DNA from 2 places in the Alkalibacillus silvisoli genome. Region 2 is predicted to be linked to the other one. Evidence: a T-box and tRNA genes for the amino acid it is inferred to sense, from the RefSeq annotation. Region 2 holds a T-box; the other holds one or more tRNA genes.
The links. A T-box is a leader RNA that pairs with one kind of tRNA and senses whether it is charged. The one in region 2 lies ahead of argS (arginine--tRNA ligase), so its partner is inferred to be a tRNA-Arg.

Region 1: it has a tRNA-Arg gene. The T-box ahead of argS (arginine--tRNA ligase) is inferred to sense a tRNA for this amino acid. The anticodon was not compared.

The regions. Positions count from the first base shown of each region.
Region 1 is NZ_BAAACZ010000014.1:40,612-48,466, reverse strand. It holds gene ABDZ63_RS09170 (HPr family phosphocarrier protein) at 1-38, shown strand, start outside; gene ABDZ63_RS09165 (vWA domain-containing protein) at 252-2,156, opposite strand; gene ABDZ63_RS09160 (ATP-binding protein) at 2,167-3,048, opposite strand; gene clpP (ATP-dependent Clp endopeptidase proteolytic subunit ClpP) at 3,167-3,745, opposite strand; tRNA gene ABDZ63_RS09150 (tRNA-Arg) at 3,963-4,034, shown strand; gene ABDZ63_RS09145 (hypothetical protein) at 4,369-4,827, shown strand; partial or broken gene ABDZ63_RS15840 (transposase) at 5,155-5,350, opposite strand; gene ABDZ63_RS09140 (histidine kinase dimerization/phospho-acceptor domain-containing protein) at 6,302-7,750, shown strand; gene ABDZ63_RS09135 (ATP-binding protein) at 7,698-7,855, shown strand, end outside.
Region 2 is NZ_BAAACZ010000025.1:11,310-19,164, reverse strand. It holds gene ABDZ63_RS13315 (alpha/beta fold hydrolase) at 1-671, opposite strand, end outside; gene ABDZ63_RS13310 (hypothetical protein) at 952-1,521, shown strand; gene ABDZ63_RS13305 (hypothetical protein) at 1,588-2,181, shown strand; gene ABDZ63_RS13300 (hypothetical protein) at 2,222-2,857, shown strand; gene ABDZ63_RS13295 (hypothetical protein) at 3,464-4,117, opposite strand; gene argS (arginine--tRNA ligase) at 4,328-6,016, opposite strand; T-box leader at 6,061-6,278, opposite strand; gene ABDZ63_RS13285 (serine hydrolase domain-containing protein) at 6,473-7,855, opposite strand, start outside.

The DNA of each region.
Region 1 (7,855 bases), on a different contig from region 2:
TAGATACACTAGTCAGTATGATGGAATCAGTTGAGTAAGCTAAAAAACGAGCGTCAGTTGACACTTCAATAGAGAAGTGCAATGAACGCTCGTTTTTATTCTTATTATAAAGAGGGGGGAGCGCTGATAAAAAAGCCTGAGCGCTGATAAACATGAGCGAGCGCTGATAAAAGAGTCACGAGCGCTGATAAACATAAGTGAACGCTGATAAAATCATAAAAGCCGATAAAAAGATCCCCTAAATGTATCTATTAAATTGTATTTAGTAACAATCGTTTTAAAATATAAGAAAATGAATCGGGCAGCTCTGTTAAATCCGGTATTAGCATATGCTCACGTCCATAAATATTTCGCATTAACATTGCCTCATGCTCCTTAATTTCACCATCGCCTAGAAAGACACCAATCACTTCAATCCCTTGCTTGCGGGCTTCAATGACAGCCTCATGTGTATCAATAATTCCATTTTCACTGTAATTAAATGCACTAGGTTCACCATCAGAAAATACGAGTAAAAATCGGTCTTTTTCTCTTCTTTCTAACAATTCATCAGTAGCAACACGAATCGTATAGCCATCACGATTGTCTTCCTCAGGCTCTAATTGTAAGATTTCCGGTCCGGTTTGATACTTTAAAGATTGCTCATATGAAATGACGCGATGAAAGTAATTTGGTTGTTCATTCACTTCTGCCTCAAAGCCATCTTCCCAAAACCCGGTAATACCATGTTTAATCTTTAACTCTTTAAGTACTTCATGAAATAAAATAGCTGCTTTCTTTGTTTCGTCCATTTTATTAAACATAGAAGCTGAGCAATCGATTAGTAAAGTAAATACGGCATCAAATTCATGACTTTCTAAATCGTTTTTATAAAAGATGCGCGGTTCATCTTCAATCGCTAAAGGGAGTAATTGTTTTTTTGATAAACGACCAGTTAATAGGTTTTGTCTCGCCCGGTTTTCTTTATGTTCAAGTGCTTTATCAATTGTTTGTGAAAGTCTTCTTTTAATTGGATCGATTAATTGAGTCAAGTCTTTATAAGCTGTTTCATCATCTAAGGTTGGTTTGGTTGGGTAACGGTCGAGCTTGGTTGTATTCAGATTTTCTTTGCCATATTGCTGACTTTCATTTGCATGATTATTTTCTTGTTCGCCTAAGCTTTCTAAATGCTCATATTCACTTTGGTCTGTTTGTGCTGACATGCCTTGAACACTTGCCATTGCTTGGTCGCCCTCTTCAGTCTGGCGAGCACCATCACCGATTAAACTCGTTTTTGTTCCTTGTTCGAGCTCAAATTGCATAAAGCTTTGGTTTCGGTCGTTATTCTCATTTTCACGATGCCACGTTGAGAAGGTTTCATTAATCGCTTCATCTTCATCATGAAGGTCTTCTTGATCATCATTATTTAAAGGGTCAACTCGCTTTAATTCATCAATCACCTTGTCTTCGTTAAGGACAGATTGATGTTGAATAGGATAGACGAAATACCGATTAATCATATCATCATAATCTTCTTCTAAAACTTCTTTGATAGTGAGCGTTAAGTTTGCGATGTCTTTTGTTGATTTGGCTTCATAAACTTGTTCTAGTAAGGGTCTTAATCGTTCTAAAGTGTTGATTTGCTTTTCACTCGCAAATTCAAATGAATGAAATGGTGAATTAGATGTAACAGTTAAATAAATCATGCAAAATAGTTCGTCAGTTGCGTAACTTCGCGTAATATTTGCATTAAGCTGGGTTTTAAAATAGTGGCGATATGCCTTTAACCTGTGGTGAAACCAATTAATCGTACCACGGCGTTTTTTTCGAATCGATTCCTCAAGCCTAATATCTTCTAACACAGTAAATAGTTGCTCACAAAAATAAGAAAGCGAACTTTGATCTACTGCTTCTTTTAGTTTCATCCATTCTGCAATAGAGGTATGGTGAAGTGTGCCTAAAACGCGTAATAAAATATCAGTCTTATATCCAAGCACTCGAGTCTCTTCATTTCGATGGTCCCAAAAATGACTTGCTGTAATTTGGCGTTTATCTATATGAATAGTGGCACCAAAATGATAATCAAACTCCAAATTAGGTTGTTTTGAAAGAATATTAACGAGATCCTTCAACTCAGCTAAGAGACGTGTGTCGATCACTTTGTCATTAAACTTCACTTAAAACACCTCATTCAAACAGTGTATCGGCAAGATTTTTAACAACTTCTTTTTCCCGGTCATCTTCTAGTTTATCTGTAATAGCTCGTGTGATTGCCCTTTTCGGTGGAATGAAAGAAGTCAAATCACAAGCATCAAGTAAAGCTCGAATACTTGCCCCATCTTCAGAAATCTTACCTTGTTCAGCCGCTTCAATTAAATCAGTCGATAATTGTATGAACTGAGCCGTTAACTGCTCGTCATTTAAATTCGTGTTGTTTTCGATTAATTGTTTTAGTTGCTCTCCTTCAATATAAGAAACATCGAAAACGATGAAGCGGTTTTTAAGCGCTTCGTTTAAACGAGTCGTACCAATATACCCTTCATTAATCGCCGCGATTACTGTAAACCCTTCTTTTGCCTGAATTAGTTCATTAGTTAATGGGTTAGTGAGCGTTCTACGATAATCAAGCGCACCATTAATTAAAGGAAGCGTTTCAGGCTTTGCCATATTGACCTCATCAATGTATAAGAAATGCCCATTCTCCATGGATTGGACGAGCGGACCTGGAATGAAATCAATTTGTTGTTGCCCTTCCTGATCATAATTAATTGTTTTAAAACCTAAAAAACTTTCCGCATCTAAATCAACAGAACAGTTCACACTGAACATCGGCTGGTTAAAAAGATTGGATAACGTTTCAGCTAGTTTAGTCTTACCCGAACCAGTGGGGCCTTTTAGTAAAATATTTTTACCCTGTGATAAAGCAACGACAGCATCTGTTAATAGATCAAAGTCATAAGGAATATAGCCACCTTCTGTGATTAAATGGTCGAAAGCTGTTTCGTTTTTATTTTTATGTTCATCAATCATTTGTTGAATTTGATTGGGCAGTTGAGTCTCTAAGTTCATTGTTGTCTCACTCCTTCATATCATCTAACCATAGTATCATGTCATTTACTAAGAATAAACTAACACAAAAAACTCCCTCATGTGTAAAACATAAGGGAGTGTAGTTAAATGATTGGAATTACTTCTGCATAACGTCGTCAATTAAGCCATACTTTTTAGCTTCTTCAGCAGACATGAAGTTGTCACGATCTGTGTCGCGTTCAACGATTTCATATGGCTGACCAGTACGCTCTGAAAGAATATGGTTTAGCTTCTCACGCATTTCAACAATACGCTTAGCATGAATTTGAATGTCAGATGCCTGACCTTGAGTACCACCTAATGGCTGGTGAATCATCACTTCACTATTAGGAAGTCCATAACGTTTACCAGGCTCACCAGCTGCTAGTAAGAATGCACCCATTGAAGCAGCCATACCAACACAAATAGTTGAAACGTTTGGCTTAATGAATTGCATCGTATCGTAAATGGCCATACCAGCTGTAATTGAACCACCTGGAGAGTTGATGTATAATGAGATATCTTTATCTGGGTCTTCAGCAGCTAAGAATAACATTTGTGCCACCACTGAGTTCGCAATGTTATCATCAACTGGACCACCTAGCATGATAATACGGTCTTTTAACAGACGAGAGTAGATATCATAAGCACGTTCACCGCGATTAGTTTGTTCAATGACTGTAGGAATTAAATTCATTTCACGTCACTCCTTATTACGAATTTTATTATTTTCATAGTTTTATCATACCTGTTTGGTCAAGGAAGGTCAAACAAAAAACATGAACCTTTTACCATTTTCAATCTTCCCATTGAAAATATAATTTAAACATATCTGATCATCTTACTATAATTGATGTTATCTTGAAATTTTAACGGTGAGGAAGTATAATAACTAATGCATTATGAATGCATTTGCCCTCGTGGTGTAACGGATAACACACAAGATTCCGGTTCTTGCGATAGGGGTTCGATTCCCTTCGAGGGCGTTTTGAGTATTATATTGTATAAGACTGAACATGACTGAAACCTACTTAGACATTGGTGTGAGTGGGTTCAGTCATTTTTATTTATGTTGGAGAAAAATGTTCAAAATGGTTGCTTTTTATTTTATTTTACACTTTTTTTACCCTGAATTTATTGTATGTTGAATTTTAAACATTTTTTGTGCACTGTTTTGAAGGTAAATAATGCTTTAATGCTAAAATAAGTTAAGAAAGACTATTTGGGTAACGAAATAGTAATTAAAAATATGGAAATTTCTATTATAACAATGTGCGGTAGACTAAATACTGCGCAACAAATAATTTCTTATACGGAAGAATGCTTGATCAGTATGTTACACTTGATGAAGAAAGTTTAGTGTATGAAGTAAAAGATGAGGCTAAAGATGAGCTTCATGGTAAAGAATATGGACTATTAAAAGCCGCAGTTAATGAAGCTAACAAGGTTATTAAAAATAGTTCAGAAGCATCCCAGGAGAATGTTTTTGCTCCAGGAGAACAAGTAGAAGAATCTGAAGTTGGTCTTTTTTATACGGAAGGCGTAAATGACATTGAGATTTATTGGTGGGGCGTTAGAGTTTACTTATCAAAATCAACAGTTAATACCCTGGCCGGTGGTTTAGCGATTGGTGGAATTTGGATTCCTGAACCACTTGTATCGAAAGTTTTAGCTACTCTTGGAGTTATAGGGACTCAAGTGCCAGGTGGTATTTGGTTTGAAGCTTCGTATTTGAATTTAGCGCCGCCCTTTTCAATTAGAGCTGCAGGATTTCAATAGAATGGGTGTTGAAAATGTCTCTTTTGAAACTAAGAATTATTATAACGGTTCTTGCTTTATGCTTTTTTATAGTATCGTTGTTTGATTTAATTCCTTATAATGTTGGTATGATTTTATTTGCTATTGTGATTTTTTCATATTTTGTATTGAGCTCTAAAGTTCAAAAAGGAAATCACAAAGAGTAAGAAAAGCGCGACTTCAAGTCGCGCTTTTCAGCTTATAGGGAAACCTCCATGTTTTTCTACAAGCTTTTTCAATTGTAGTTGAGTGATTTTTTAATAAGGTACTAAGTAAATGATAAATTAAGATGAAAAGACTCTCCTCCACCTAGACCACACGGTCTAGGTGGAGGGCAATCTTCTTCATGTTCCCACAAGCAGCTGTCATAAGCGCTTGCTCTAGAACATTTTCCTTCCCTCACAAACGACAATAACTCAGCCCATGCAATTCTTTTGAATTTGCATTCTACTTTCTCTTTCCGCACTCGATATATCCATTTTTCTTCATTAGTAAGCCTGTTTAATAATTGGATTTTCTGAATGATTATAAGAAAAATATGAGGCTCTAAGTATGTAATAGTTTGAAAGACAAACTTATAATCTTTGATAAGTTACTAAATGACTTAGAGACCATAAACATTACGCAAGGGTTGAAGCTAATTTAAGTCAAATAAGTCAGTGAAAATAAGTGATGTCTACATATAAAAGTAGATTTATAGAGGGAGGTTTCTAACATTAACAATCTTAAAATACTTTCATGGAATGTAAATGACTTTGGTGGAGCAGATGTAAAGAAGCAGATGAAAAAAAATGAATGGGATCGCAAAGAAAAAAATGAGGAAAGAATGATCAGGGTAGAATACCTGCCATAATTTACACTATCAACGGTATTACCACCAGAATGTAGACCCATTAATGAGTTAGTTGTGGAATTAAATACAGTCCCTCCACTATCGCCCCCCCTTGTCTATTATAACTAGCCAATGTCATATTGAAAAAGCGACATTACTTGATGATCATAAAAATAATATAGGAAATATAAAGGCTTCTCTTAGAAAGAACCATTATTTAAAAAAAGAGTGACGATTTCTAACGAAGAAGGCTTGACCAACATCATAGTTGCTACAATATTAGTTTCATTAAACACCGCAATTTTCGAAGCATAAACTGTGGTTATAAGCATATAAAATTTTCGTAGATTAATCGTGGAGTCACCATTCAATATAATGGTGACTCCACGATTTTTTAATTTTTATTGGTTTGTCCTAGCGACCTATATGTCTTCGCGGCATTAATCAATACTTTATCTGATGGGTTAATTAAAATATTGTACATTTCTTGAAGTATATGGTTGAAAAAGGTTATTTATAATCTATCATTAGTTATAATGAACTTGAAATTTAACGTGTTAATTTACGTAGTTTTTGGTTGTAACAACTTAATTTACTACACAAGATATAAGGAGTATTTGCCAAATGCCTCATCAATATATTAATAGAAAAAAACTAATACTATTAGTGGTGTTATTTATAATTTTATTGTCTGCTTTAAGGCTTGGTTGGCTAGCAGTATTTCATAATGATGTTGATGGTCAACCATTAATTAGCGAAGGAGAGTTAGATTTAAGAGGTTGGGAGGGTTTATCAAGTGAAACAATTGCCCTTGATGGTGAATGGAGGTTTTTCCCCGGTAAGTTAGCTACCAGTGGTCAAACAGAAACATGGGGTGATTTCAACTTAGTTGATGTTCCTGGTGATTGGAATGATCGTAAGTCAAATGGTTCGCTTGATTACTATGGTACATATAAATTGAGAATTATTGTTGAAGAAAACGATGACGATGTATTTAGTCTTGTAGTTCCTAGTGTCAGGAATGCTTCAGAGTTATATGTTAATGGTAGGTTGATAGATCAATCTGGACAAGTATCTGAAAGCGAGAGTCAATATCTTGCAAAAAACATACCATATACAGCTTCTTTCACAGCAGATGACGATGGTGTAATTGAAATAATGTTACAAGCGACTAATTACCTTGACTCGAGTGAAGGAGCAATTGCTCGTTCCATTAAATTTGGGGAAAGTTCTCAAGTTAGGTCAGAAAACCTTATATCATATTCAATGCAATTAATTGTTATGGTCGCTTTTCTCATATATACTACCTTTGCGATTGGTCTATTTTTTGTTAATGAACGGAACGGAACTTATATTAATGCTTCATTTTTGCTTCTTTGTGCGATTGTGACTCATTCTCTTGGAAGTGATGAAAAGCTAATAACATATTGGTTCCAACTTGATTATGCATGGAATATAAGAGTTGCTAACTTAGCATCCACTGGTATGATCTTCTCACTGTGGATGATTGTGAAAGGGTCATTCGGCAAGTCTCAGAAAATAATACATACAGTAGTTCTTACTATTTGTGTAGTTTCACTAATTGCTATCTTAACTCTTCCATTAATCGATTTATTTCAAATTCAGGATGTTTTTAATGCATTACTCATAGTGACACTCGTTTTAGTAATAATCAGTATGTTCAAAGTTCAGAGTTTGCAAAGAGAAGACACAGTATGGATTGTGTATGCATTGTTGGCTTTACTAAACAGTTATATTTGGTGGGGAGTTTGGAATAGTCTTGGAGTTAATGTGTTCTTTTATCCAATCGACTTAATTATAATGATTGGGTGTTTCACAATTATGTGGTTTATTAGGTATTTCAATATGTATAACAAGTCAAAAGAACAAGCTTCTAGGTTAAAGAATGTTAGCGAAGAAAAAGATGAGTTTCTAGCTAGGACTTCACATGAATTACGAAATCCTCTTCATGGTATATTGAATTTAACACAGACCACTCTAGATAGAAATAAAGGTGTCTTTGATCAAAAAAAGTCAAAAAGAATTAGAAACAGTAATAATGGTCGGGAATAGATTATCTTTCCTGTTAGATGATTTATTTGAAATGGCAAATCTGAAAATAACGAAACCCACTATACGTCAAAAGTCATTTTATCTCCAGTCCATTGCTACTGGTGT
Region 2 (7,855 bases):
AGTCTTGGTGGATACAATGGGTCAAATTCTCCTGCCAGAAATAATGTTGGTATATCTAAACTCTTAAATTCTTCAAAATTATACCCAACAATACTTTCAGCACACAAGTTAAAATAAGTTAAATAAGTTTGATAATCCACTTTATTATACATTTTAAGTATTCTTTCAGTTTTCTGTTCCTCAACTGGGTAACAAAGATTAACAACTAAATCCTTAATATTTTTTCTAAACTCGTCATCAGTCCAAAGGTTTCTACGATTAATTTCATTATCTGTAATAGGTTTTGGTGCGTAAATTGGTGTAGAAATAAGTGTCATAGACTTTAGATATGGCTTTTGGTGTTTTGCTAGTTCTATTGCAAAATTGCCCCCCAGTGAATACCCCACTAAATGAACATTTTCAAGCGACAAATAAGACAACAATGATTCTAAGTCTGAAATTAATTCATACCAAGTAAATTGTTCATCTCTAAGTCTTATACTACTTCCTTGACCTCGGAAATCATACCTAAGGATATGAAAGTTCTTACGCAGCAATTCAACTGATTCATCCCAAATTGTTAAATCAAACCCGTTACCATGTGCCAGAAGAAGCGTTTCTGCATTTTCTTTATAACTCTCAATAAATTCATAATTGATAATCACATCATTTAATCTCAAAGTTGCTAACATAATAAAACCTCTTTCAAAACCATAAATTAACATTAAAAGACTTACCAAATTTATTTCATTTTTTTCTAAGTAGAAACAAATACACTTATTAGTCCTCACTATAACTAAAGTACCATAAAACCCTAAATTGTGTAAGATTTTTGTAAGATTTTTGTCGTATTATGGTAAATGTGTGCCATCTCTTTTTCCAAACACCTTCTCAAGTCACTCGAGAAAAATATTGTATAAAAAACAAAAATAATAGGAGGTTATTAAAATTAATAAAAACTTATTAATAATTTTGAGTGCATTAATTGTTATTTCACTAAGTGTTACTGGATTTATTGTTTTTGGAAATAGTGATACTGCAAATGAAGAAGATAAAGAAGACGAGAATGAAGAAATTATTGAAGAAGAGGATGAAGATGAAGAACGCAATGCCGTAGATGAGTATCAAGATGCTGTTGATGAAGTAATTGGTGATGAAGAACTATCAGAGGATGAAATGATTAACACAGGACAATCTCTTTTAGGAAGACATCACGAATTATATTTAGCGAGTAATGAAGAAGAGTTCGAACAAGCATTAGTAGATAGCTATCGTTATCCAGAGGATGTATTAGATGATTTATTCAACTGTTGTTACGAACCCGAAACATATGAAAACTTAGATATTGAATTCACTGATGAAACTGTTTTCCAGACTGGTGTCAATAGATTCGAATATACAGCAACAATAATTTGGACTATTGATGATATTGAAACTGGTGAGCAGTATGAAATCACGGAAAATTTTACATCTGTTATTTCAAAAAAAGATAAGGATGATGAGTTCCTATTTGATAATATGTATGGTGAAAGGCTTGATTAAGTGTATTTATATTTTACAATTATGTAATAAAGCTTTACTAAATCGAAAAAATAGGAGGTTATTAAAATGAATAAAAAGTTATTATTAATTTTGAGTATACTAATTGTTGTTTCACTAAGTGTTACTGGATTTATTGTTTTTGGAAATAGTGATACTGCAAATGAAGAAGAGAAAGAAGACGAGAATGAAGAAATTATTGAAGAAGAGGATGAAGATGAAGAACGCAATGCCGTAGATGAGTATCAAGATGCTGTTGATGAAGCAATTGGTGATGAAGAACTATCAGAGGATGAAATGATAGATACAGCACAGTCTTTGCTTACTAGAACCTATGAAATGTATTTAGCACATAATGAAGAAGAATTTGAACAAGCTATAGCTGATAGTTATCATGATTTTGATGGAGTCATTGATGACTTAAAAGATTGCTGTCTGAATTTAAACACATATGAAAATTTATCTATGGATTTTGAAGACGAATCTGTTAAACAAATATCAAGTAATAGATATGAATATAGTACCACAATGACATCCACACTTAATTTTATCGAAACTGGTGAAGAAAGCGAAGTCACTGAAAATGTTAGTGCTATTATTTCAACACTAGATGATGAAGAAAAGTTTTTAATTGAAAGCATGAACATAGAGCGTATAGATTAAGGCTTTATGAGTTATCATACACGTTTTTGGAGGGATTAAAATGAATAAAAAAATAACACTTTCCCTTATAATTCTAATTGTGACTATACTAGGAATTAGTAGTTTTATGATTTTTGGGAACAGTAATGATTCGACCCAAGAAGAGGATGACGTAACAAATACTGAAGAAACTGTAGCTGAAGAAGAGAAAGAAGACGAAAATGAAGAAATTATTGAAGAAGAGGATGAAGATGAAGAACGCAATGCCGTAGATGAATATCAAGATGCTGTTGATGAAGTAATTGGTGATGAAGAACTATCAGAGGATGAAATGATAGATACAGCACGGTCATTGCTTATTAGACACTATGAAATGTATTTAGCACATAATGAAGAAGAATTTGAACAAGCCGTAGTTGATAGTTATCATGATTTTGATGGAATCATTGATGACTTAAAAGATTGCTGTCTGAATTTAAACACATATGAAAATTTATCTATGGATTTTGAAGATGAATCTGTTAAACAAATATCAAGCAATAGATATGAGTATAGTGCTACAATGACAACAACAGTTAATTTCATTGAAACTGGTGAGGAAAACTCAGTAACTGAAAATGTTAATGCTATTATTTCAAAGATAGATAATGAGGAGAAATTCTTAATTGAAAGTATGAATATAGACCTTATAGATTAAAGAGTATTTGAAGTAAGTATCAAACTAGTTCTCTAATACTTTTAAGGTATAAATCCAAGATGTCACTGAACACTTTGGATAATAGTCATATAGACTCTTTATATTAATTCCAGTCAATAAAGCCTATCCAAGTCAACTGTTGGATAGGCTTTATTGACTTAATTTTTAACTCATTTGTAATGTTAAAATATTGCACTAAACTACTAAATAATAGTAAGGTAATAATCTATTATAACTTCATTTTTCTTTATATTTGAGAAAAAATTAACAAAGTGAATTTGTCGGCATTTTGTCGGCAAAAATGCAACAAAAAGAAAACTCTATAAGTGAAAACAAGTGAAATAACAAATTAGACATGTCTAAAAGCCTTGGTATATATGGATTTGTAATGATTGGAAACAAAATAAAAAGAACAAGAATTATAACACACCCCTTTTTTGACAGGATAGAGGTCATATATATATATTCAATCAATGCAACATCTCATTAAAAATAGAGGATATTAATTATCCTCTATCAATAAAATCTTTTAGATTAAGGTGAAATTACAATTAATGTTTTCAATTATATATTAGGTATCGAATTTCTAACTAATAAACTATCTATTCAGTTCTGAAGCACCCACTTTCTAATATAGTTTTGTAGTTCATTCCACTCCTTACATTCAGTTCCAACGTAATCTTTTTCAATTTCTAACGGTTCTTGAACAAATTCATTTTCTTTTTTGGTTGGTACTTTCCATTCTCCAAAGTCATCCTTTAAATTAAAGCTTTCCACAAGCATAAAATCCACTCTTTTATCTGAATTGTTATTTTCAAAAAAACACCACTTAATACAATCGGTAACTATGACTTTTTTGTTCTTAGTTAAGTGAGAAGCTAATTGTTGTATGGGGTCATTTTTAAGTTTTGCAACAAATTCTGATACATTTTTCCGTTCTTCAGGGTTCTTTACTTCAATTGCTGCAATTGGTTTAGGATTTCTCTCTTCATCATGTTTATTATTATGCCGATACTCTTGGGGTACTAACAATAAATCTGGAGGACCACTCTCCCCAATATAATTGTCTCCGTTGTGTATTTCAGTATTTTTGTTAGCAGAGACATCAGCCACTTGAATATCAGTATTTACTAATAATTTTTCCAATACATCTGTTATGACTACTTGATAATTTTTTTCGAAAGGGTTAATTTTTTTTGTTTTGTCAATACTTTTTACAAACTCTTCAAACGAATATATTTCATCTTCAATATTTTTCATATAATGTTTCCTCATTTCAACGCATTATTAATAACGCCTATTTTATCATACAAAACTTTTTTTATTAATTCATTAGTAAGTTTTAATATTATTACCTGTTTACCAGTCACTTGTGGTACGGTTCATCGTAGTTATTTATGAGGCACAAAACACAAATTAACGAGCTTGAAACTACAAGCTCGTTTTTATTAATATCTATTTTTTCCATTACTACATTTCGTCAGGTGCCTCAATTCCTAAAAGTCTTAATCCTTCTTCAATGACAATTTGAACTGAATGTACAATTGACAATCTTGCTTGTTTTTGATCATGATCATCTAATATACGAACAGATCCATAGTATTTATTAAATGCTTTTGCAATTTCAAGTACATATTTAGCAATTTGGGTAGGATCGTTTCCTTCATAAGCACGTTTAATCGCATCTGGAAATTCATTTAATTTTATTATTATTGTCCACGCCTCTACATCTGTTATATTTACTTTTTCTTTACTTTCCTGATAATCTCCTTTACTTAAAATAGAAGAGGCACGTGCATATGTGTATTGAACATATGGACCTGTTTCACCTTCAAATCTCAACATATCTTCCAAAGAAAATTCAATATCGTTTAAACGGTAGTTTTTTAAGTCATGAAAAATAACAGCACCTGTCCCAACTTGACGAGCAACATTCTCTTTAGAAGCAAGAGTTGGATTCTTCTCTACAATGTTATTCTTAGCAAGATTAATCGCATCATTTAATACGTCTTCTAATAATACAACCTTACCTTTTCGTGTAGACATTTTTCTCCCGTCTTTTAACATCATCCCAAAAGAAACATGTTTAAGTCCCTCGTGCCATTTGTACCCCATCTTATCTAAAACAAGAAAGAGTTGCTTAAAATGAAGTGTTTGTTCATTTCCTACGATATATAATGACTTAACAAATTTGTAAGTATCTTGACGGTAAATGGCGGCCGCTAAATCACGTGTTGCATAAAGAGTAGTTCCATCTCTTTTCTTGATCAAGCAAGGGGGGAAATCATCTTCTATATCAACTACTTTAGCTCCATCAGATTCTTCTAACAAATTCTTTTCTTCCAATAACTGAACCACACTATCCATTTTATCATTATAAAATGCTTCCCCTTGAGTTGAATCAAAGTTCACTCCTAATAGCTCGTATATTTTGGAAAACTCTTGTAATGATTCATCCCTAAACCATCTCCATAGTTCTAAGGCTTCCTCATCCCCATCTTCTAACTTCTTAAACCATTGTCTCCCTTGATCATTCAATTTTTCATCCTGTTCTGCCTCATCATGAAAACGAACATACAACTTTAACAGCTCTTTGATCGGATTCTCTTTTACCTTTTGTTCATCCCCCCACATTTTATAAGCAACAATTAATTTCCCAAACTGGGTCCCCCAATCACCCAAATGATTGATTCTGATTGAACGATAGCCAACTTTTTCCGAAATTAGTGCTAATGCGTTTCCAATAACCGTTGAGCGTAAGTGCCCCATTGAAAAAGGTTTAGCAATATTAGGGGATGAAAAGTCAATCGTGATTACCTCTTTATTTCCAATGTTTATATCCCCATATTTTTCTTTATTCGAAATAACTTTATTAACAATTAAAGATGATGCTTCTTCTTTATTTAAAAAAACATTAACATAACCATTTACTGCTTCAACATTTTGAAATATGTTAGGCAAAGTAATTTCCTTTGTCAGTTCAAGTGCAATGTCATGAGGAGGTTTTCGGAAAATTTTAGCTAATTCAAAACAAGGAAACGCCAAATCACCCATATTGTCGTATTTTGGTTTTTCAATCATGCTATTTAACTTACTTTTGTCCAAATGATCTTTTAATTGGTCATACAGGACATCAATAAAAGCATTTTTATAATTCATTTCTAATTCCTCCTAAATTAAAAACTCCCGTCTCTTTTCTTTTGAAAAGAGACGGGAGTTCAATTGGCCCGTGGTACCACTCTACTTGTTTTTTAAAAACCACTCAATTTGATAACGAGGTTCACCCCGACTCACCCTACTTACTCATGTTCAGGCAAGCATCTACAAAGTGCGGTTCATTATTTGATCCTTGACCAGGCTCTCACCATCCCTGATTCGCTTTGCTTTCACAAATAACTACTCTCTTTGTCATTGAATTTTAAACATGTATTTTAGACTATTATATCCATTAATTAAAAAAAATCAATACCTAATTATTTTTCCAAGAGTTAAACCCATCTCACCATGGTTGACCGCCTTACATAATACGTGTTTGCCTCTATTTATGGTAAGGCTCTCCGTAGCTTTTCTAACCATATCGAACTGGTAATAAAAGGGGAAATCTGTTTACATTGTTCAATTCACTATTTTTTCGACGACCTTTTGTTTAATCGCAATAATTAGGAAAATTAAAAGACCGTAAACTGCCAACACGACTATCAGACATTGTATAAGGAATGCAAGGTCCGGAGAAAAAAGACCTAATGTCTTCCAAGAAATCCCCATACTTAATGTAAATAATGGAATGAATCCTACAGCGATTAAAACGTGAAGAACACCAATTGGAACCCAAACTATTTTATTTATATTTTTTTTACGTTTCAAACGAATTAAACTTATAGAGAAAATAATGGATAATAACAATATCACACTAAGCGCAATCCACTGGGTACTAACGTTTAGCGGAATTAACTCTGGTTTTTCACCTTTTATAATGGATCGAATTCCCTCCATCATACTTAAATAAGCAACCGCTTCTAATTCATGGTATTTATTCGTCAAAAGAACAGCACCTAGATCTTCTTCAGGCATAAAGAAGATTTCAGATCTATATTCTGACGTTGCACCAGTATGATAGGGATATCTATTATCGTTTTTAGAGAAATGCCAGCCTAATCCATATCGTTGATCGCTTTCTGGTGGCATACGTAATTGTTTTAAGCTTTGCTCATTTATTAGTTCTCCCCCATAAAGCATGAATTCTATAAACTTAATAAGGTCACTGGAGGTTGAGGTCATATAACCATACGGCGCTCCCGAATGATCATACCATCCATCTCCTTTAACAGGTTTGCCAAACCATGAATGATAACCGGGTACAAACCCTTTTTCAATCGCGCTTTCATAGTCAGCAGTAGTGTTTTTCATAGCAAGAGGAGAAAATATACGGTTATCCATAAAGGATGAGAATGTTTGATTAGACACCTCTTCAATAATAGCTCCTAAAAGCAGATAGTTGGCTGAGTTATATTCATATATCTCTTCAGGATCATGACTTAACTTTACTCCGCTTAGTTCTTTAACAGCTTGAGTGATACCATTTTCTTTATCACGATCCTGTTGATCTGTCACTTTCAGCCCCTCATAAGCACTAATCCCACTTGTTTGTTCTAATAGATGACGTACTGTTATTGATTTTTTACTATCGGTTTGATAGGTAAACCAAGGGATATAAGTATCTATTGGTTCATCTAGCTTTATTTTTCCTTCTTCTACTAACACCATAATTCCAAGAGATGTTAAAGGCTTACTTACCGAACCTATTAGAAAAGAAGTTTCTTCACTGACAGGTGAACCGTCACTCATTATCCCCCAGCTATCTTGAAAGATAGTATTACCGTTATGTACGACTGCTAACGTAGCACCAGGAATATTATATTCCTCCAGTGCCTTATTCATAAAAGTTTTGATTTGATAAGAAGTATTACTCTCTTCAACTGCAAAAGTATGGGAAGTAGT